Regions from separate parts of the Streptomyces sp. NPDC056128 genome, predicted to be linked through region 3. Evidence: riboswitches for the same ligand, from Rfam matches in the RefSeq annotation. Region 3 holds a riboswitch; each other region holds the start of a gene.
What was found. A riboswitch is a leader RNA that binds a small molecule or an ion and turns the genes downstream of it on or off. The one in region 3 is predicted to bind cobalamin.
Positions count from the first base shown of each region.

Region 1 (6,910 bases), on a different contig from region 3:
CGCGTCATCATCGGCCTCTGCCTAGTCGCACCGTTCGTCGCCATGCTCTGGGTCGGTTCGTACGCGAAGACGGACCCGGTCTTCATCGGCATACCGTTCTTCTACTGGTACCAAATGGCGTGGGTGCTCATCTCCACCGTCCTCACGGTGATCGCGTACCAGCTGTGGCAGCGTGACCAGCGCGCCCGCCGGAAAGGCGGGGCCAAGTGAACGACGGCGTGAACGGCGTCGCGCTCGGCGTCTTCATCTTCTTCTTCATCCTCGTCACCGCCATGGGCTTCCTGGCCGCCCGCTGGCGCCGGGCCGCGAACGAGCAGAGCCTCGACGAGTGGGGCCTCGGCGGCCGCTCGTTCGGCACCTGGGTCACCTGGTTCCTGCTCGGCGGCGACCTGTACACCGCGTACACCTTCGTGGCGGTCCCGGCGGCGATCTACGCGGCGGGCGCGGCGGGCTTCTTCGCGGTGCCGTACACGATCCTGGTCTACCCGCTGATCTTCACCTTCCTGCCGCGCCTGTGGTCGGTCTCCCACAAGCACGGGTACGTGACGACCTCGGACTTCGTGCGCGGCCGGTTCGGCTCGAAGGGGCTGTCGCTGGCGGTCGCCGTCACCGGCATCCTGGCCACGATGCCGTACATCGCGCTCCAGCTGGTCGGCATCCAGGCCGTGCTCGACGTGATGGGCGTCGGCGGCGGCGAGGACACCAACTGGTTCATCAAGGACCTGCCGCTGCTGATCGCCTTCGGTGTGCTGGCCGCGTACACCTACTCGTCGGGTCTGCGCGCGCCCGCGCTGATCGCGTTCGTGAAGGACACGCTGATCTACATCGTGATCGCGGTGGCGATCATCTACATCCCGATCAAGCTCGGCGGGTTCGACGACATCTTCGCCGCGGCGGGCGACAAGTTCACCGAGTCGGGCAAGGGCGGGCTGGTGCCGGACCACGGCGGCCAGTGGACGTACGCCACCCTGGCCCTCGGTTCGGCGCTGGCGCTGTTCATGTACCCGCACTCGATCACCGCCACGCTGTCCTCGCGCAGCCGTGAGGTGATCCGGCGCAACACCACGATCCTGCCGCTGTACTCGCTGATGCTGGGCCTGCTCGCGCTGCTGGGCTTCATGGCGATCGCGGCGGGCGTCAAGGTGGAGAACGGGCAGCTGGCGATCCCGCAGCTGTTCGAGAACATGTTCCCGGACTGGTTCGCGGGCGTGGCCTTCGCGGCGATCGGCATCGGCGCGCTGGTGCCGGCGGCGATCATGTCGATCGCGGCGGCGAACCTCTTCACCCGCAACATCTACAAGGACTTCATCAAGCCGGACGCCACCCCGGCCCAGGAGACCAAGGTCTCCAAGCTGGTGTCGCTGCTGGTGAAGGTGGGTGCGCTGGTCTTCGTCCTGGGCATGGACAAGACGGTCGCGATCAACTTCCAGCTGCTCGGCGGCATCTGGATCCTGCAGACCTTCCCGGCGCTGGTCGGCGGCCTGTTCACCCGCTGGTTCCACCGCTGGGCGCTGCTCGGCGGCTGGGCGGTCGGCATGATCTACGGCACGGTCGCCGCGTACGGTGTGGCCTCGCCGACGCAGAAGCACTTCGGCGGCTCCTCCGACGAGATCCCCGGCATCGGCGAGATCGGCTACATCGGTCTCACCGCCTTCGTGCTGAACATCGTGGTCACCGTGGTCCTGACCTTCGTCCTGCGGGCGGTCAAGGCACCCGACGGCGTCGACGAGACCAAGCCGAGCGACTACACGGCGGACGCGGGCGACCCGGGCGTCGAGGTCGAACTGCCGCCGGCCACGGCGGGCACCTCGCACTAGGGCCTTCCTCGTCAGCGGGCCGTCGGAGAAATCCGGCGGCCCGTTGTCGTACCCGTCGGGCACACTCGGCGGCATGGACTTCGTGATCCGGCGGGCGGCGGCCGAGGAGTACGACACCCTCGGTGAGATCACCGCACAGGCCTACCTGCGCGACGGCCTCCTCGACTTCGGGGAGGACGACGCGTACCTCCACGAGCTGCGCGCCGTGGCCAAGCGGGCGGCGGCCGCCGAGGTGCTGGTCGCCGCGGCGGACGGCGGAGTGCTCGGCGGCGTGACCTTCGTCCCCTCCGGCGGGCCCATGGCGGACATCGCCCGGCCCGGTGAGGCCGAGATACGCATGCTCGCCGTCGCCCGCGAGGCACGCGGACGCGGGGCCGGCGAGGCGCTCGTACGGGCCTGCGTCGACCGCGCCCGGTCCGTGGAGGGCTGCACACGCGTCGTGCTGTCCACCCAGGGCACCATGCGCACCGCCCACCGCCTCTACGCGCGCCTGGGCTTCACCCGCACACCGGACCGCGACTGGAACCCCCTGCCGGAGCTGGACGACATCACTCTCCTCACCTATGAACTGACGCTCTGACACCACCCCGACACACTGGCGGACACAACATCTGGGGGTGCTGGCGGAGCCCGGCACAAGATGTATGCTCGTGCTCGCTGTCGCCGCAGGGGAATCCGGTGTGAATCCGGAACTGTCCCGCAACGGTGTACATGCGTGTATCCGTACGTTCTCGGACGTACGTGCACGCGTGCCTCAGTCCGAGGACCTGCCGACAGTGCGCCCCGGCCTCCCGGCCCGGGTGCCATGACGTCCGGGCCTCGTGGAGTGGGCCGGTGGACGCGACGCCGCGTGCGCTCGTGTGCTGCCCCCTGCCCTCCGCCAGGCCCCGTGCCGAGCGAGGGAGTGCCCCCACGTGACCATCGCGCCAGCCGATCCGGCCACAGCGACCCCGGTGACGACTTCAGCGATGCCGGTGACCGAGGAGTCCGACGGACCCGGTGCCGCCCTGCTGCGGACCCTGACCGCTCTGACCGCCGACCTCCCCGACGCCGACCCCGGCCGGGTCGCCGCCGCCGCGCTGCGCGGCCGGTCCGCCCACGCGGACGAGGCCGAGCTGCGCGAGCTGGCCACGGAGGCGGCCGCCGGTCTCATCTCCGAGGACCCGGTCTACTCCCGCCTTGCCGCCCGGCTGCTGACCATCGGCATCCGCGCGGAGGCCGCCTCCCAGGGCGTCACGTCCTTCACCGAGTCGGTCGCCACCGGCCACCGCGAGGGCCTGATCGCCGACCGCACCGCCGAGTTCGTACGGCTGCACGCGGACCGGCTGGACGCGACGATCGACCGGGCCGCCGACGACCGCTTCGGCTACTTCGGGCTGCGCACCCTGCACAGCCGCTACCTGCTGCGGCACCCGATCACCCGCAAGGTCGTCGAGACGCCCCAGCACTTCATGCTGCGGGTGGCCGCCGGCCTCGCCGAGGACACTGTGTCCAATTCAGAGACGGGCGCCCACTCCGTGGAAGAGGTCTCCGCCCTCTACGGCCTGATGAGCCGCCTCGACTACCTGCCCTCCTCCCCCACCCTGTTCAACTCGGGCACCCGGCACGCCCAGATGTCGTCCTGCTACCTCCTCGACTCCCCCAAGGACGAGCTGGACTCCCTCTACGACCGCCTCCACCAGGTCGCCCGGCTCTCCAAGCACGCCGGCGGCATCGGCATCGCCTACTCCCGCGTCCGCTCCCGGGGTTCGCTGATCCGAGGCACCAACGGGCACTCCAACGGCATCGTCCCGTTCCTGAAGACGCTGGACGCCTCGGTGGCGGCCGTGAACCAGGGCGGCCGGCGCAAGGGCGCGGCGGCGGTCTACCTGGAGACCTGGCACGCGGACATCGAGGAGTTCCTGGAGCTGCGGGACAACACCGGCGAGGACGCCCGCCGCACGCACAACCTCAACCTGGCGCACTGGATCCCGGACGAGTTCATGCGCCGCGTGGACGCCGACGGCCAGTGGTCGCTGTTCTCGCCCGCCGACGTGCCCGAGCTGACCGACCTGTACGGCGCGGAGTTCGACGCGGCCTACCGCAAGGCCGAGGCGGCCGGGCTCGCCCGCAGGACCCTGCCCGCCCGTGAGCTGTACGGCCGCATGATGCGCACCCTCGCGCAGACCGGCAACGGCTGGATGACCTTCAAGGACACCGCCAACCGCACCGCCAACCAGACGGCCGAGCCGGGCAACGTCATCCACTCCTCCAACCTCTGCACGGAGATCCTGGAGGTCACGGACGACGGCGAGACGGCGGTCTGCAACCTGGGCTCGGTCAACCTCGGCGCCTTCGTCGACGTGGCCAAGGGCGACATCGACTGGGAGCGGCTGGACGCCACCGTCCGCACGGCCGTCACCTTCCTGGACCGGGTCGTCGACATCAACTTCTACCCGACCGAGCAGGCGGGCCGCTCCAACGCCCGCTGGCGCCCGGTGGGCCTGGGTGCGATGGGCCTCCAGGACGTCTTCTTCCAGCTGCGCCTGCCCTTCGACTCGCCCGAGGCGAGGGCCCTGTCCACCCGCATCGCCGAGCGGATCATGCTCGCCGCGTACGAGACGTCCACCGACCTCGCCGAGCGCAACGGCCCGCTGCCTGCCTGGGAGAAGACCCGTACCGCCCGGGGCGTGCTGCACCCCGACCACTACGGCGTCGAGACCACCTGGCCGGAGCGCTGGGCGGCGCTGCGCGAGCGCATGGCCTCCACCGGGCTGCGCAACTCCCTGCTGCTCGCCATCGCGCCGACCGCCACCATCGCCTCCATCGCGGGCGTCTACGAGTGCATCGAGCCGCAGGTGTCCAACCTGTTCAAGCGCGAGACGCTGTCCGGCGAGTTCCTCCAGGTCAACTCGTACCTGGTGGACGAGCTCAAGCGGCTCGGCGTGTGGGACGCCCGCACCCGCGAGGCGCTGCGCGAGGCCAACGGCTCGGTCCAGGAGTTCACCTGGATCCCCGCGGACGTCCGCGCGCTGTACCGCACCGCCTGGGAGATCCCGCAGCGCGGCCTGATCGACATGGCCGCCGCCCGCACCCCGTACCTCGACCAGGCCCAGTCGCTGAACCTGTTCCTGGAGACGCCGACCATCGGGAAGCTCTCCTCGATGTACGCGTACGCCTGGAAGCAGGGCCTGAAGACCACGTACTACCTGCGTTCGCGCCCGGCGACCCGGATCGCCCGCGCCGCCGGCCGGGCCACCGTCCCCGCCCAGGCCACCCCCGACCCCGAAGCGGTCGCCTGCTCCCTTGAGAACCCCGAGTCCTGCGAGGCCTGCCAGTAATGAGCGACACCACCAAGAACCTGCTCGACCCGGGCTTCGAGCTGACCCTGCGCCCCATGCGCTACCCGGACTTCTACGAGCGCTACCGGGACGCCATCAAGAACACCTGGCACGTGGAGGAGGTCGACCTCCACTCGGACGTCGCCGACCTCGCGAAGCTCAGCCCCGAGGAGCAGCACCTGATCGGGCGGCTGGTGGCCTTCTTCGCCACCGGTGACTCGATCGTGGCGAACAACCTGGTGCTGACCCTCTACAAGCACATCAACTCCCCCGAGGCGCGCCTGTACCTGTCGCGGCAACTGTTCGAGGAGGCCGTCCACGTCCAGTTCTATCTGACGCTGCTGGACACCTACCTGCCCGACCCGGAGGACCGCAACGCGGCCTTCGCGGCCGTGGAGAACATCCCGTCCATCCGCGAGAAGGCGGAGTTCTGCTTCCGGTGGATGGACTCGGTCGAGTCGATCGACCGCCTGGAGAGCCAGGCCGACCGCCGCCGTTTCCTGCTGAACCTCATCTGCTTCGCCGCCTGCATCGAGGGCCTGTTCTTCTACGGCGCCTTCGCGTACGTCTACTGGTTCCGCAGCCGGGGTCTGCTGCACGGTCTGGCCACCGGCACCAACTGGGTGTTCCGGGACGAGACGATGCACATGTCCTTCGCCTTCGACGTGGTCGACACCGTGCGCAAGGAGGAGCCGGAGCTGTTCGACGAGCGGCTCGAGCAGCAGGTCACCGACATGCTGCGGGAGGCCGTCGAGGCCGAGCTGCAGTTCGCGCGCGACCTGTGCGGTGACGGCCTCCCGGGCATGAACACCGACTCGATGCGGGAGTACCTGGAGTGCGTCGCCGACCAGCGCCTGACGCGCCTGGGCTTCGCCCCCGTGTACGGCTCGGAGAACCCCTTCTCCTTCATGGAGCTGCAGGGTGTTCAGGAGCTGACCAACTTCTTCGAGCGGCGTCCCTCGGCGTACCAGGTGGCGGTGGAGGGCACCGTCGACCTGGACGAGGACTTCTGAGTCACCTCCTCTCCCCTCCTCCCCTCCTGGGCCTCCCTGAGCTGACGGTCGACGCGCCGGTCGCGCACGATGCCGATCACCGAGGGGAGGACCATGAGGACCAGGAGTCCGAAGGTCACGAGCATTCCGATCAGGGCTTCGATCTGGTTTCCGTTCATGACACCACTGTCGCGCCGGATGCTCCTTACCGGGAGTGGCAGGACTGCCGTAGGGCCTCGATTTCCTGCCACTTCCGGGGCACACTGGGGGCATGCTCGAAAACGTGGCCGCCGTGCTGCTCGACGGTGTGCATCCCTTCGAACTCGGCGTGGTCTGCGAGGTCTTCGGCATCGACCGGAGCGACGAGGGCCTGCCGGGGTACGACTTCGCGGTGGTCTCCGCGGAGGGCCCCGCGCTCGGCACCCATGTCGGCGGACTGACCGTCTCCACGCCGTACGGTCTCGACCGGCTGGACGAGGCGGACCTGATCGCCGTGCCGGCCGGGAGCGACTTCGTGCGCCGGGAGTACCCGCCCGAGCTGCTTGACGCCCTGCGGCAGGCGGTGGACCGGGGCACACGCGTCCTGAGCGTGTGTTCCGGGGTCTTCGTGCTGGGCGCCGCCGGGCTGCTGGACGGACGGCGGTGCGCGGTGCACTGGCACCACGCGGCCGAGCTGAGCCGCCAGTACCCGCGGGCCGTCGTCGCGCCCGACGTGCTCTACGTCGACGAGGACCCGGTGATCACCTCCGCCGGCACCGCGGCCGGGATCGACGCCTGCCTG
Region 1 covers NZ_JBHJVQ010000016.1:18,686-25,595, reverse strand. Annotated here, with positions in the region: gene ACFC1X_RS25735 (DUF3311 domain-containing protein) at 1-210, shown strand, start outside; gene mctP (monocarboxylate uptake permease MctP) at 207-1,817, shown strand; gene ACFC1X_RS25725 (GNAT family N-acetyltransferase) at 1,891-2,397, shown strand; cobalamin riboswitch at 2,445-2,607, shown strand; gene ACFC1X_RS25720 (ribonucleoside-diphosphate reductase subunit alpha) at 2,732-5,137, shown strand; gene ACFC1X_RS25715 (ribonucleotide-diphosphate reductase subunit beta) at 5,137-6,150, shown strand; gene ACFC1X_RS25710 (hypothetical protein) at 6,063-6,308, opposite strand; gene ACFC1X_RS25705 (GlxA family transcriptional regulator) at 6,401-6,910, shown strand, end outside.
Region 1: it holds a riboswitch for cobalamin, as region 3 does, so the genes downstream of both, ACFC1X_RS25720 (ribonucleoside-diphosphate reductase subunit alpha) here and cobN (cobaltochelatase subunit CobN) in region 3, are expected to answer to the same signal.

Region 2 (6,910 bases), on a different contig from region 3:
CTGTGCGTGCTGCTGGGCGTGCCGATCGCGCTGGCCTGCTTCTTCTTCGTCGGCCTCCAGCACCAGTTGCAGCACTGGGTGTGGACCTCGCTGCCCGAGGCGGCCGGGTACGACACCCCGCCCTGGTGGTGGCCGCTGCCCGCGCTGGTGCTGGCCGGGCTGGTCCTGGCGCCGATCGTGACCCGGATGCCCGGCGGCGGCGGCCATCTGCCGGTGAACGGTCTGGGCGGGCCGCCCGTCGGTCCCCGGGCGCTGCCCGGCGCGGTCCTGGCCGCGCTGGCCACCCTGCCGCTCGGTGTGGTGCTGGGTCCCGAGGCCCCGCTCATGGCCGTCGGCAGCGGGCTCGCGCTGCTCGCGGTGCGGCGGGCGGGCGCGGGCGGCGACCAGCGGGCCGGCGCGATCCTCGCCACGGCCGGTTCCACCGCCGCGATCTCCACGATCCTCGGCGGTCCGGTGGCCGCGGCCGTGCTGCTCATCGAGGGCGCGGGGCTGGCCGGGGCGCAGTTGGTCGTCCTGCTGCTGCCCTGTCTGCTGGCCAGCGCCACCGGCGCCCTGGTCTTCACCGGTTTCGGGCAGTGGACCGGGCTGAAGATCGGCGCGCTCGCCCTGCACGACGTGCCACCGGCCGCCAACCCGGACGCCGGTGACTTCCTCTGGGGCATCCCCACGGCGGCGCTGATCGCCGTGCTGATCACGCTGGCCCGCGAGCTGGGGCACCGCACCGTCTCCTGGACCCGGCGGCACACGGCCGTCCGCACCGTCGTCTGCGCCACGGCCGTCGGTGTCTGCGTCGCCGCGTACGCGCTGATCACCGGCCGCTCTCCGGCCGAGGCCGCGCTGTCCGGCCAGGCCACCCTCGCCCAGCTCGCCGCCCACCCGCACGCCTGGCCGGTGGGCGCGCTGATCGCCCTGGTCGCGTGCAAGGGGCTGGCCTGGGGCATCGCGCTGGGCAGTCTGCGCGGCGGCCCGATCTTCCCGGCGGTGCTGCTGGGCACGGCCACCGCCATGGCCTGCTCCGGGCTGCCCGGCTTCGGCGCGACCCCGGCGCTCGCCCTCGGCATCTCCGCCGCGGCGGCCGCGGTGACGGGGCTGCCGCTGTCCAGCGCGGTCCTGGCGGTGCTGCTGATGGGCGGGGACGCGTACGACCAGATGCCGCTGATCGTCACCGCGTCGGTGGTCTCCTTCGTCGTCTCCCAGGTGGTGCGCCGGACGGAACCGGAAGCGGCCCACCCCCCCGACGACGGGAACGACCGGGTGACGGAGCGCCGGACCGTACCGACCCGTACCGCCTGGCACACCGCCCGGCCCTGGGTCGTACGCGTCTGCGTGGCGGTGGCGGTGGTCGTGGCCTACTTCCTGCTCCCCCTCGACCATCTGGGGCCGCACCGGCCCGTGCTGAGCTGGGTGCTGTGCTCCCTGCTGCTGGCCGTCGTGGCCGCGCTGCTGCTCCGGCAGATCCACCACGTCCTCGTGGACCGCCCCGAGACCAAGCCCGGTGTGGTCATCACCCTGCTGATCATCCTGTCCGTGCACATCTTCTCGGCCACGTACTACGCCCTCGCCAAGCAGCCGGGCGAGTTCACCGGCCTGCACACCCGCGTCGACGCGCTCTACTTCACGGTGGTCACGCTCGCCACGGTCGGGTACGGGGACATCACGCCGAGCGGGCAGTCCGCCCGGATCGTGACCCTGCTCCAGATCGCCTACAGCTTCGTCTTCCTCACCGCCGCCGCGACCGCGCTCAGCACGCGGGCGCGCGCCATGGTGGTCCGGCGCACCGAACGGGACCGGTCCGGCTGACGTTTCCGCAGCCCCGAGCCCTGTCCGCCGGGTCCGCGCGACAGGAGGCCCGCTTGTCACCACCCCCGTGGGAGCACTACTGTCGCCACGCCTTGGTGAACGGGAAATCCGGTGTGATGCCGGTGCGGCCCTCGCCACTGTGAATCGGGAAGTCCGGCTCCGGCCCCTCGTGGGCAGCCACTGGGTCCTCGTGACCCGGGAAGGCGTTGCCCGGACTGCGGTACCCGTCAGCCAGGAGACCGGCCAGGGCGCGTCGTCCATCCACGAGGTGCTGGAGAGGGTCTGCTGAGCCATGCACATAGCCGAGGGCTTTCTGCCACCGGCGCACGCGATCGCCTGGGGTGTCGCGTCCGCGCCGTTCGTCGTCCACGGAGTCCGGTCACTCACCCGTGAGGTCAGGGAGCACCCGGAGAGCACGCTGCTCCTCGGCGCCTCCGGTGCCTTCACGTTCGTCCTGTCGGCCCTGAAACTGCCCTCCGTCACCGGAAGCTGCTCCCATCCGACCGGCACCGGTCTGGGCGCCATCCTCTTCCGGCCGCCGATCATGGCGGTCCTGGGCACCATCACCCTGCTCTTCCAGGCGCTGCTGCTCGCCCACGGCGGGCTGACCACGCTGGGCGCCAACGTCTTCTCGATGGCGATCGTCGGTCCCTGGGCCGGGTACGGCGTCTACCGGCTGCTGCGCCGCTACGACGTGCCGCTGATGGTCGCCGTGTTCTTCGGCGCGTTCGTCGCCGACCTGTCCACCTACTGCGTGACCAGCGTGCAGCTGGCGCTGGCCTTCCCGGACCCGAGCAGCGGATTCGCCGGGGCGCTCGGCAAGTTCGGGTCCATCTTCGCCGTCACGCAGATCCCGCTCGCGGTCAGCGAGGGCCTGCTCACGGTGATCGTGATGCGGCTGCTGGTGCAGTCCAGCAAGGGTGAACTGACCCGGCTGGGCGTGCTGCTCACCCGGTCGGGCAAGACCACGTCCGACGAGCAGGAGGCGGTGGCCCGATGACCCGCAACGCGAAGATCAACGCCCTGCTGCTGCTCGCCGTGGCCGCGCTCGCGGTGCTGCCGCTGGTGCTGGGGCTCGGCGACCACAAGGAGGAGCCGTTCGCCGGCGCGGACGCGGAGGCGGAGACGGCGATCACGGAGATCGAGCCGGACTACGAGCCGTGGTTCTCGCCGCTGTACGAACCGCCGTCCGGCGAGATCGAGTCGGCGCTGTTCGCGGTGCAGGCCGCGCTCGGCGCGGGCGTGCTGGCGTACTACTTCGGTGTGCGCCGGGGCCGGCGGCAGGGCGAGGAGCGGGCGGCGACGGCACTGCGGGACGCTCCCGAAGGGGACTGAGTGCTGCCGATCGACGCGGCGGCCCACAGCAGTCGGTGGCGCCGCCGCCATCCCGTGGACAAGGCCGTGCTCGGGCTGGGTCTGACCGTGCTCGCGATCTCGCTGCCGCCCTGGCCGGGCGCGGCGCTGGTGCTGGTGACGGCGCTGGCGGTGCTGCTCGGCCCGGCGGGGGTGCCCGGACGGCGGCTGTGGCGGGCGTACCGGGTGCCGTTGGGCTTCTGCGTGACGGGGGCGCTGCCGCTGCTGGTCCAGGTCGGGGGCCCCGGCGGGTTCCTGACGGTGGCGCAGGGCGGGCCGGTGCGCGCCGGTGAGCTGCTGCTGCGGACCTCGGCGGCCTCGCTCGGGGTGCTGCTGTTCGCGTTCACCACGCCGATGTCGGACCTGCTGCCCCGGCTGGTGCGGGCGGGGGTGCCCGCGCCGGTCGTGGACGTGGCGCTGGTGACGTACCGGATGAGTTTCCTGCTGCTGGACTCGGTGCGCCGCATCCGGGAGGCGCAGGCCGCGCGGCTGGGGCACACCACCCGGGCCGCGACCTGGCGTTCGCTGGGCGGGCTCGGCGCCACGGCGTTCGTACGGGCCTTCGACCGGGCGGCGCGGCTCCAGTCCGGGCTGGCGGGCCGCGGTTACGACGGCACCCTGCGGGTCCTGGTGCCCGAGGCCCGCGTCTCGGTGGCCTTCACGGCGGCGAGCGGCGCGCTCCTTGCGGCGCTGGCCGCCCTCACCCTCGTACTGGAAGGGCCGTTGTCGTGACTGGGACGAGCGAGGCGACGGCGGAGGCGCTGGTCGCCCTGCGGGGTGCGGCCTTCGCCTACGAGGAGGGGCCGGACGTGCTGGCCGGGCTGGACTTCTCGGTGCGCGAGGGGCGGGCGCTGGCGCTCCTCGGCCGCAACGGCAGCGGCAAGACCACCCTGATGCGGCTGCTGAGCGGCGGACTCCGGCCGCGTGCGGGGACGTTGACGCTCGACGGGGAGCCGGTGGCGTACGACCGCAAGGGGCTGACCCGGCTGCGGACCACGGTGCAGTTGGTGGTGCAGGATCCGGACGACCAGCTCTTCGCGGCCTCGGTGGGGCAGGACGTGTCCTTCGGGCCGTTGAACCTGGGCCTGCCGGACGCGGAGGTCAGGTCCCGGGTCGACGAGGCGCTCGCCGCGCTGGACATCGGGGCGCTGGCCGACCGGCCGACCCATCTGCTGTCGTACGGGCAGCGCAAGCGGACGGCGATCGCGGGGGCGGTCGCGATGCGGCCCCGGGTGCTGATCCTGGACGAGCCGACCGCCGGGCTCGATCCGGACGGCCAGGAGCGGCTGCTCGCCACGCTGGACCGGCTCCGCGCGGGCGGCACCACGGTGGTGATGGCCACGCATGACGTCGACCTCGCCCTGCGCTGGTCGGACGACGCAGCGCTGCTCACCCCGGACGGCGTGCGCACCGGCCCGACGGCCGCGACGCTGGCCCGCACGGATCTGCTGCGGCAGGCGGGGCTGCGGCTGCCCTGGGGCGTCGCGGCGGCCGGACTGCTGCGGGCGCGGGGCCTGCTGCCGGAGTCGGCGACCGGACCGCGCACCCCGGAGGAACTGGCCGCCCTGACCGACTGACGCGCGCGCCGGCCCGGACGGCGTGCGCACCAGCCCCACGCCCCCGACGCCGGCCCGCACGGAGCTGCCGCGGCAGGCCGGGCTGCGGCTGCCCTGGGGCGTCGCGGCGGCCGGACTGCTGCGGGCGCGGGGCCTGCTGCCGGAGTCGGCGACCGGACCGCGCACTCCGGAGGAGCTGGCCGCCCTGGCCGACTGACGCGTGCGCCGGCCGGGGCGGCCCGGGGTCAGCGCGTGGAGTCGCTGTGCTCCGGTTCGGGGGTGGCCGCCGTCGGCTCGCCCTCGGGACGGTCCTCGGCGCCGCCGCGGCGGCGGCCCGGGAGGACGGCGAGGACGATCAGGGTGCCGGCGGCCATGATGATGCCGCCGACGAGGCTGGTCGTCGAGACGCCGTGGGCGAAGGCCCGGTCGACGGCGTCGGTGAGGGCCTGCGCCTGCTCGGGCCCGGCGGCCGGGTCGGTGGCGAGCCGCTGGGCGACGGCCAGTCCGCCGCCCACGGAGTCCTGGGCGGTGTCCAGCGCGGCGGCCGGGAGGCGGTCGCCCACCAGGCTCGCCAGTTCGTCGCGGTAGGCGGTGCCGAGGAGGGAGCCGAGGACGGCGATGCCGAGCGAGCCGCCGAGTTCCAGCGCGGTGTCGTTGGCGCCGCCGCCGACGCCCAGTTCGTTCTCCGGGAAGCTGCCCATGATGGTGTCGGTGGCCGGGGAGACGCTGAGGCCGATCGCGAGGCCGAGCAGCAGCATCGGGGCGAGGAAGTCGGCGTAGGTGGAGCCCTGGTCGATCAGGACCAGCAGGAAGACACCGGCCGTGCCGATCGCCATGCCCGACCCGACCATGGCCTTCACACCCAGCTTCGGGGTGAGCCGCCCGGTCACCGCGGCGCCGACGAACACGGCCCCGGCCAGCGGCAGCAGCCGTACGCCCGTCTCCAGCGCGCCGTAGCCGAGCACGAACTGGAGGAACTGCGTGGCGTAGTAGATGGCGCCGTAGGTGCCGAAGAAGAAGAACAGCACGGCCAGCATCGAGCCGCTGAAGGGCCGCAGCAGGAACCGGCGCACGTCCAGCATGGGGTGCGGGTGGCGCAACTCCCAGGCGACGAAGGCCACCAGGCCGACGCCCGCCACGACGGCGGCGGTGACCGGACCGGCTCCCCAGCCGAAGTGCGGGCCCTCGATGCTCGCGTAGACCAGGGAGCCGACGGAGACGATGGAGAGCAGACCGCCCACGTAGTCGATCCGGCCCATGCCGGCCGCCTTGGACGGCGGTACGAGGAGCAGCGCGCCGACCACCGCGAGGACCGCGATGGGGACGTTGACCAGGAAGGTCGAACCCCAGGCGTGGTCCTCCAGGAGCCAGCCGGCGACCAGCGGGCCGACCGCGATGGCGAGTCCGGAGGTGGCGGTCCAGGCGGTGATGGCGCGGGCCCGCTCACCCTTGGGGAAGACCGCGACCAGCAGGGACAGGGTGGCCGGCATGACGACGGCGGCGCCCACGCCCATGACCGCGCGGGCCGCGATGACCAGCCCCGTCTCCTCGACCAGGCTGCCCATCACCGAGCCGCCCGCGAAGATCACCAGTCCGGCGATCAGGGCGCCGCGGCGGCTGTACTTGTCGCCGATCGCGCCGAGCACCAGCATCAGCGCGGCGTACGGGACGGTGTAGCCGTCGATGACCCACTGCAGGTCGCTGCTGCTCAGGCCCAGGTCGGCGGTCATGTCCGGCGCGGCCACGATCAGGGACGTGTTGGCCATCACGACGATCAGCAGGCTCAGACACAGCACGAGGAGGGCCCACCAGCGCCGCGGGTAGGGCCCGTTCATCTTCTCGACGGGTGTGGTGGCCAGTAGGGGCATGGGGGGCTCCGGGAAAACGCGGGCGGAACGCGGGCGATTTAATTGCCCATCGATGTGCAGACAAACGCCAGAGTAGTTTGTTGCACAGTGGTGTGCAAATATGACGCTCGAAGAGGTCGAGGAGGAGGGAGGCGGGCGGCATGCGGAGCGGAGGCGGCACGACGACCACTCGTGCCCGCATCCTGTGCGCGGCCGAGCGGCTGCTGGGCCGCGATCCCGACAGCAGCCTCGCGGAGGTCGCCGCGGCGGCCGGCGTGGCGCGCCGCACCGTCTACGGCCACTTCACCGGCCGCGACGCGCTGGTCGAAGGGCTGATCGAGGAGGCCGCGCGGG
Region 2 covers NZ_JBHJVQ010000034.1:22,078-28,987, reverse strand. Annotated here, with positions in the region: partial or broken gene ACFC1X_RS35480 (chloride channel protein) at 1-1,236, shown strand, start outside; gene ACFC1X_RS35475 (potassium channel family protein) at 1,327-1,800, shown strand; cobalamin riboswitch at 1,877-2,063, shown strand; gene ACFC1X_RS35470 (energy-coupling factor ABC transporter permease) at 2,093-2,800, shown strand; gene ACFC1X_RS35465 (energy-coupling factor ABC transporter substrate-binding protein) at 2,797-3,135, shown strand; gene cbiQ (cobalt ECF transporter T component CbiQ) at 3,136-3,885, shown strand; gene ACFC1X_RS35455 (ATP-binding cassette domain-containing protein) at 3,882-4,730, shown strand; partial or broken gene ACFC1X_RS35450 (ABC transporter ATP-binding protein) at 4,801-4,926, shown strand; gene ACFC1X_RS35445 (MFS transporter) at 4,955-6,577, opposite strand; gene ACFC1X_RS35440 (TetR family transcriptional regulator) at 6,718-6,910, shown strand, end outside.
Region 2: it holds a riboswitch for cobalamin, as region 3 does, so the genes downstream of both, ACFC1X_RS35470 (energy-coupling factor ABC transporter permease) here and cobN (cobaltochelatase subunit CobN) in region 3, are expected to answer to the same signal.

Region 3 (6,910 bases):
CCGTCTCCATCTCGTCGCGCGCAGGGCGGCCGTCGAGTTCGCGGCCGTAGGCGTAGCCGCCCCAGACGCTGTAGACCTCGGCCAGGTCGGCGTCGGTGCGCCAGTCGCGGGAGTCGATGAGCTGGAGCAGACCGGCCCCGTAGGTGCCGGGGCGGGAGCCGAAGATGCGGGTGGTGGCGCGGCGTTCGTCGCCGTGTTCGGCGAGGTCGGCCTGGACGTGGGCGCGGACGTGGTTGGCCTCGGCCGGTTCCTCCAGGGACGCGGCCAGGCGTACCGCGTCGTCGAGGAGGCCGACGGTGTGCGGGAACGCGTCGCGGAAGAAGCCGGAGATGCGCAGGGTGACGTCGATGCGCGGGCGGCCCAGCTCCTCGTACGGGATGGCTTCGAGGCCGGTGACGCGGCGGGAGGCGTCGTCCCAGACGGGGCGCACGCCGAGCAGCGCGAGGACCTCGGCGACGTCGTCGCCGGCGGTGCGCATGGCGCTGGTGCCCCACAGGGACAGGCCGACGGAGGTGGGCCATGCGCCATTGTCGGTGCGGTAGCGCTCCAGGAGGCTGTCGGCGAGGGCCTGGCCGGTCTCCCAGGCGAGGCGGGAGGGGACGGCCTTGGGGTCGACGGAGTAGAAGTTGCGGCCGGTCGGCAGGACGTTGACCAGCCCGCGCAGGGGTGAACCGGAGGGTCCCGCGGGGACGAAGCCGCCGTTCAGGGCGTGCACGGCGTGGTCGATCTCGGCGGTGGTGGCGGCGAGCCGGGGGACGACCTCGCGGGCGGCGAACTCCAGTACCGCGGCGACCTGTTCGCCGTGCTCGGACGGTACGGCGGCGGGGTCCCAGCCGGCGTCGTCCATGGCCTGGACCAGTGCGCGGGCCTGCTCCTCGGCGGCGTCGGCCGTGGTGCGGGTGGCGGCGGACTCGTCGAGGCCGAGGGCTTCGCGCAGGCCGGGCAGGGCGGTGGTGCCGCCCCAGATCTGGCGGGCGCGCAGGATGGCGAGGACGAGGTTGACCCGGTCGGCGCCGGCCGGCGGGTTGCCGAGGACGTGCAGTCCGTCGCGGATCTGCGCGTCCTTGACCTCGCAGAGCCAGCCGTCGACGTGCAGCAGGAAGTCGTCGAAGCCGTCGTCGTCCGGGCGGTCCGCCAGGCCAAGGTCGTGGTCGAGCTTGGCGGCCTGGATCAGGGTCCAGATCTGGGCGCGGATCGCCGGGAGCTTCGCCGGGTCCATGGAGGCGATCTGCGCGTACTCGTCGAGGAGTTGCTCCAGGCGCGCGATGTCGCCGTAGGAATCGGCGCGGGCCATCGGCGGCACGAGGTGGTCGACGAGGGTGGCGTGCACGCGGCGCTTGGCCTGGGTGCCCTCGCCGGGGTCGTTGACGAGGAAGGGGTAGATCAGGGGCAGGTCGCCGAGGGCGGCGTCGGGGCCGCAGGCGGCGGACAGGCCGGCGTTCTTGCCGGGCAGCCACTCCAGGTTGCCGTGCTTGCCCAGGTGGATCATCGCGTCGGCGCCGAAGCCGCCGTCCTCGGCCCGCGCGGCGATCCAGCGGTAGGCGGCGAGGTAGTGGTGGGAGGGCGGCAGGTCGGGGTCGTGGTAGATGGCGATGGGGTTCTCGCCGAAGCCGCGCGGCGGCTGGATGAGGATCAGCAGGTTGCCGCGGCGCAGGGCGGCGAGCACGATGTCGCCCTCCGGGTTGCGGCTGCGGTCGACGAACATCTCGCCCGGTGCCGGGCCCCAGTGTTCCTCGACGGCCGTGCGCAGCTCGCCGGGCAGGGTCGCGTACCAGCGCTTGTAGTCGGCGGCCGGGATGCGCACCGGGTTGCGGGCGAGCTGTTCCTCGGTGAGCCAGTCCTGGTCGTGGCCGCCGGCCTCGATGAGCGCGCGGATCAGTTCGTCGCCGTCGCCCGAGGCGAGGCCCGGGACCTCGGCGTCGGTGCCGGCGCCGAAGTCGTAGCCCTCCTCGCGCAGTCGGCGCAGCAGGGCCACCGCGCTGGCGGGGGTGTCCAGGCCGACGGCGTTGCCGATGCGGGAGTGCTTGGTCGGGTAGGCGGAGAGGACCAGGGCGAGGCGTTTGTCGGCGGCCGGGATGTGCCGCAGGCGGGCGTGGCGTACGGCGATGCCGGCGACGCGGGCGGCGCGCTCGGGGTCGGCGACGTAGGCGGGGAGGCCGTCCGCGTCGATCTCCTTGAAGGAGAACGGCACGGTGATCAGGCGGCCGTCGAACTCGGGGACGGCTATCTGGCTGGCGGCGTCCAGCGGGGAGACGCCCTCGTCGTTGCTCTCCCAGTCGGCGCGGGAGCCGGTCAGGCACAGGGCCTGGAGGATGGGGACGTCGAGGGTGGTGAGGGCGCCGGCGTCCCAGGACTCGTCGTCGCCGCCGGCGGACGCCTCGGCGGGCTTGGTGCCGCCGGCCGCGAGGACGGTGGTGACGATCACGTCGGCCGCCCGCAGGTCCTCGATGAGTTCGGGCTCGGGGGCGCGCAGCGAGGCCACGTAACGGGGCAGCGGCCGTCCGCCGCCGTCCTCGACCGCGTCGCACAGGGCGTGCACGAAGTCCGTGTTGCCGCTCATGTGGTGGGCGCGGTAGTAGAGCACGGCCACGGTCGGGCCGTCCGCGTCCGGGCGCGGCGCGCGCTCCAGCGGGCCCCAGGTGGGGGCGGGCGTCGGCGGGTCGAAACCGTGGCCGGTGAGCAGCACGGTGTCGGAGAGGAAGCGGGCGAGCTGCTCCAGGTTGGCGGGGCCGCCGTGGGCGAGATAGGCGTGGGCCTCCGCGGCGAGGCCGACGGGGACGGTGGAGGCCTCCATCAGCTGGGCGTCCGGGGCCTGTTCGCCACTGAGCACCACGACGGGGCGGCCGTCGGCGAGGAGCAGGTCGAGACCCTCGCGCCAGGCACGCAGGCCGCCGAGGAGGCGTACGACGACCAGTCCGACGCCGTCGAGCAGGGCGGGCAGGTCGTCGAGCGGGAGGCGGGCGGGGTTGGCGAACCGGTAGGTGACCGGGCCGGTGGCGGCGCGGGCGCTCAGCAGGTCGGTGTCGGACGTCGACAGGAGCAGGATGCTGGGGTGCGAGGCACGCTCCCCGGACGAATGCGGCATGCGGCGTCTGCCCTTCCTCGGGGTCCGCGCCCCGGGCGGTGAGAGACGGCGGGAGTTTCTGACTCGTCCGGCCCCTCAGGGTGGCCGGACTCACAGTGGCGGGACCGCGCCGGATTCACACCGGGCTTCCTCCCCTGTCGCCGTCTGGCGGCGGGCGGACCGGATGATCCACCCAGGAGCATAGTAAGGGTCCCGCCGAGAAGGGCGGGGGGTGCCACCGGTGTGATGGTCGGTATGCTCGCCGCCATGTCCTCGGCGCTCCCTTCCATATCCTCCCAGGCCACAGCGGTCTCACGGGACCGTGGTGACGCCTGCCCGGGGACGCTGCGGCTGCACGCCGCCGACGACGGTGCCCTCGCCCGCGTACGGATACCCGGCGGGGTCCTGGGCGTGGAACAGGCCGAGGCGCTGGCGGACGCGGCCCGGCGGCTGGGCGACGGGGACCTTCATCTGACGTCCCGGGGCAACGTGCAGCTGCGGGGGCTGCGCGACGGCTGCGGCGGGGAGCTCGCCGGGCTGCTGGACGCGGCCGGGCTGCTGCCCTCGCCGGGGCACGAACGGGTGCGCAACATCGTCGCCTCACCGCTGTCCGGCCTCGACGGGCGCGGTCTCCGGGACGTACGGCCCTGGCTGTCGGCCCTGGACGCCGCGTTGTGCGCGAGTGAGCGGGCGCGGGAGCTGTCGGGCCGGTTCCTGTTCGCGCTCGACGACGGGCGCGGGGACGTGACCGGGCTCGGCGCCGACGTCACCGTGCGGGCGGTCGGCGACGACGACGCGCTGGTCGCGCTGGGCTCGGTGGACGACGCCTGGCGGGTGGCCGCGGGCGAGGCGTCCCGGGCGGCGCTGCTGGCGGCCGAGGCCTTCCTCGACGTCGCGCGCGAGTCCGGGGCGCGGGTGTGGCGGGTGGACGAACTCGCCGTACCGGCGCGTGTCCTGACGCGGGCGGTGGACCGCCGTCTCTCCGAGGCGGGAGTCGCCCACGTCAAGGAGCGGACGCACACCACCCGCACGGACGGGCCTCCTCCCGGGCTCGTCGGGGACGCCCTGTGCGTGCACGTACCGCTGGGCCGTCTCACCGGCCCGCAGTGGCGGGAGCTGACGCGCGTCGCCGCCCTGACGCGGGACGCCGAACTGCGGTTGACGCCGTGGCGCGGCGTCGTCGTCCCCGTCGGGGGCCTGGGCGCGACGGACACCGCCGACGCCCTCGCCCTCCTCTCCGCCGCCGGTCTCGTCACCGACGCCGCCTCCCCCTGGCCGCGCGTCGGCGCCTGCATCGGCCGCCCGGGGTGCGGGAAGTCCCACGCCGACGTGCGGGCCGACGCGGCCGACAGCCTGTCCGCCGCGGGCAGGTCCCCGCTCCCCCTGTACTGGTCCGGCTGCGAACGCCGTTGCGGCCACCCGCGGGGCGAGCGGATCGACCTGGTCGCCGTCCCGGAGGGGGGCTACCGCCTCACCGTCGGCCCGCCTGGCGGACCGACACGCACCACGGTCCTGACGGACCCCTCCGATCTCGCCACCGCACTGGCGGCGATCACCCCATGAGCCGTACGACGACCGAGAGCAGCGGGAAGAGCACCGTGACCACGCACGCATACGAGAAGGACGGAGCGGCCATCTACCGCCAGTCCTTCGCCACGATCCGGGCGGAGGCGGACCTCACGGGGCTGCCCGCCGACGTCAGCCGGGTCGCCGTCCGGATGATCCACGCCTGCGGCATGGTCGACCTCGTGCGCGACATCGGCCACACGCCCACGGTGGTGGCCCGCGCCCGCGAGGCCCTGCTGGCCGGTGCGCCGATCCTCTGCGACGTGCAGATGGTGGCCAGCGGTGTGACCCGCAAGCGGCTGCCCGCGGACAACGAGGTGCTGTGCACCCTCTCCGACCCGGCCGTCCCGGGGCTGGCGGCGGAGCTGGGCACCACGCGCAGCGCCGCCGCGCTGGAGCTGTGGCGCGACCGCCTGGAGGGCTCCGTGGTCGCCGTCGGCAACGCGCCCACCGCCCTCTTCCGGCTCCTGGAGATGATCGAGGAGGGGGCACCGAGGCCCGCGGCCGTCATCGGCGTGCCCGTCGGCTTCATCGGCGCCGCCGAGTCCAAGGACGCCCTGGCCGCCCACCCCTCGGGCCTGGAGCACCTGGTCGTCCGGGGCCGTCGCGGAGGCAGCGCCATCGCCGCCGCCGCACTCAACGCGATCGCGAGCGAGGAAGAATGAGCGGCAAGCTGTACGGGGTCGGGCTCGGTCCCGGCGACCCGTCCCTGATGACCGTGCGCGCGGTCGAGGCCATCGCCGAGGCGGACGTGATCGCGTATCACAGCGCCCGGCACGGACGGTCCATCGCCCGCTCCATCGCGGAGCGGCACCTGCGCGCCGTCCACGTCGAGGAACGGCTGGTCTACCCGCTCACCGTCGAGACCACCGACCACCCGGGCGGCTACCAGGGCGCCATGGACGACTTCTACGCCGAGGCGTCGGCGCGGCTCGCCGCCCACCTCGACGCGGGCCGCACGGTCGCCGTCCTCGCGGAGGGCGACCCGCTCTTCTACGGCTCCTACATGCACATGCACAAGCGGCTCGCCGACCGGTACGACACCGAGGTGATCCCCGGTGTGACGTCCGTGTCCGCCGCCGCGGCCCGGCTGGGCACGCCGCTCGTCGAGGGCGAGGAGGTGCTGACCATCCTGCCGGGCACGCTGCCCGAGGAGGAGCTGACGGCCCGGCTCGCCGCGACGGATTCGGCCGTGGTGATGAAGCTGGGCCGTACCTTCGCCAAGGTGCGCCGCGCGCTGGAGGGGTCGGGACGGCTCGCCGGGGCGCGGTATGTCGAGCGGGCCACGATGGCGGGAGAGCGCCTCGCGGAGCTGGCCGACGTGGAGGCCGAGTCGGTGCCCTACTTCTCGGTGGCGGTGCTGCCGAGCCAGGTGGACGCCGAGCCGCCGGTGCCGGAGCCGGGTGCCGTCGGGGAGGTCGTGGTCGTCGGGACGGGGCCGGCCGGGCCGTTGTGGCTGACGCCCGAGACGCGGGGCGCGCTCGCCGCCGCCGACGACCTGGTCGGCTACACCACCTACCTGGACCGTGTCCCGGTCCGGGCCGGTCAGCGGCGCCACGGATCGGACAACAAGGTGGAGGCCGAGCGCGCGGAGTTCGCGCTGGGGCTCGCCCGGCGGGGGCGCCGGGTCGCGGTCGTCTCCGGCGGCGACCCCGGGGTCTTCGCCATGGCCACGGCCGTGCTGGAGGCCGCCTCGGCCGAGGAGCACGCGGACGTTCCGGTGCGGGTGCTGCCCGGGGTGACCGCCGCCAACGCGGCCGCCGCCCGCGCGGGGGCGCCGCTCGGGCACGACTACGCCGCCCTCTCGCTGTCCGACCGGCTCAAGCCGTGGGAGGTCATCGCCGAGCGGCTGCGGGCCGCGGCCGGCGCCGACCTGGTGCTGGCGCTGTACAACCCGGGTTCCGGCAGCCGGACCTGGCAGGTCGGCAAGGCCCGCGAGCTGCTCCTCGAGCACCGGGCGCCGGACACGCCCGTCGTGGTCGCCCGGGACGTGGGCGGTTCCGGCGAGCGGGTGCGGATCGTGCGGCTGGCGGACCTGGATCCGGCCGAGGTCGACATGCGCACGATCCTGCTGGTCGGCTCGTCCCAGACCCGGGTGGTGCGGCGCGGCGACGGCGAAGAGGTCGTGTGGACGCCCCGCCGCTACCCGGAGACGTGAGGGGCGCCCGGCGGCCGACGCCTCGCGTGTGCCTCCCGGACCCACCGCGCCGCCTCCCGGGGCCCGCTCACGACCGGCACGCCCCCGGGCACCGGCGGCCTGCGCACCACGACCACCGGCAC
Region 3 covers NZ_JBHJVQ010000004.1:261,406-268,315, forward strand. Annotated here, with positions in the region: gene cobN (cobaltochelatase subunit CobN) at 1-3,085, opposite strand, end outside; cobalamin riboswitch at 3,115-3,264, opposite strand; gene cobG (precorrin-3B synthase) at 3,320-4,627, shown strand; gene ACFC1X_RS11900 (precorrin-8X methylmutase) at 4,624-5,295, shown strand; gene ACFC1X_RS11905 (precorrin-2 C(20)-methyltransferase) at 5,292-6,788, shown strand; gene ACFC1X_RS11910 (cobalt-precorrin-6A reductase) at 6,773-6,910, opposite strand, start outside.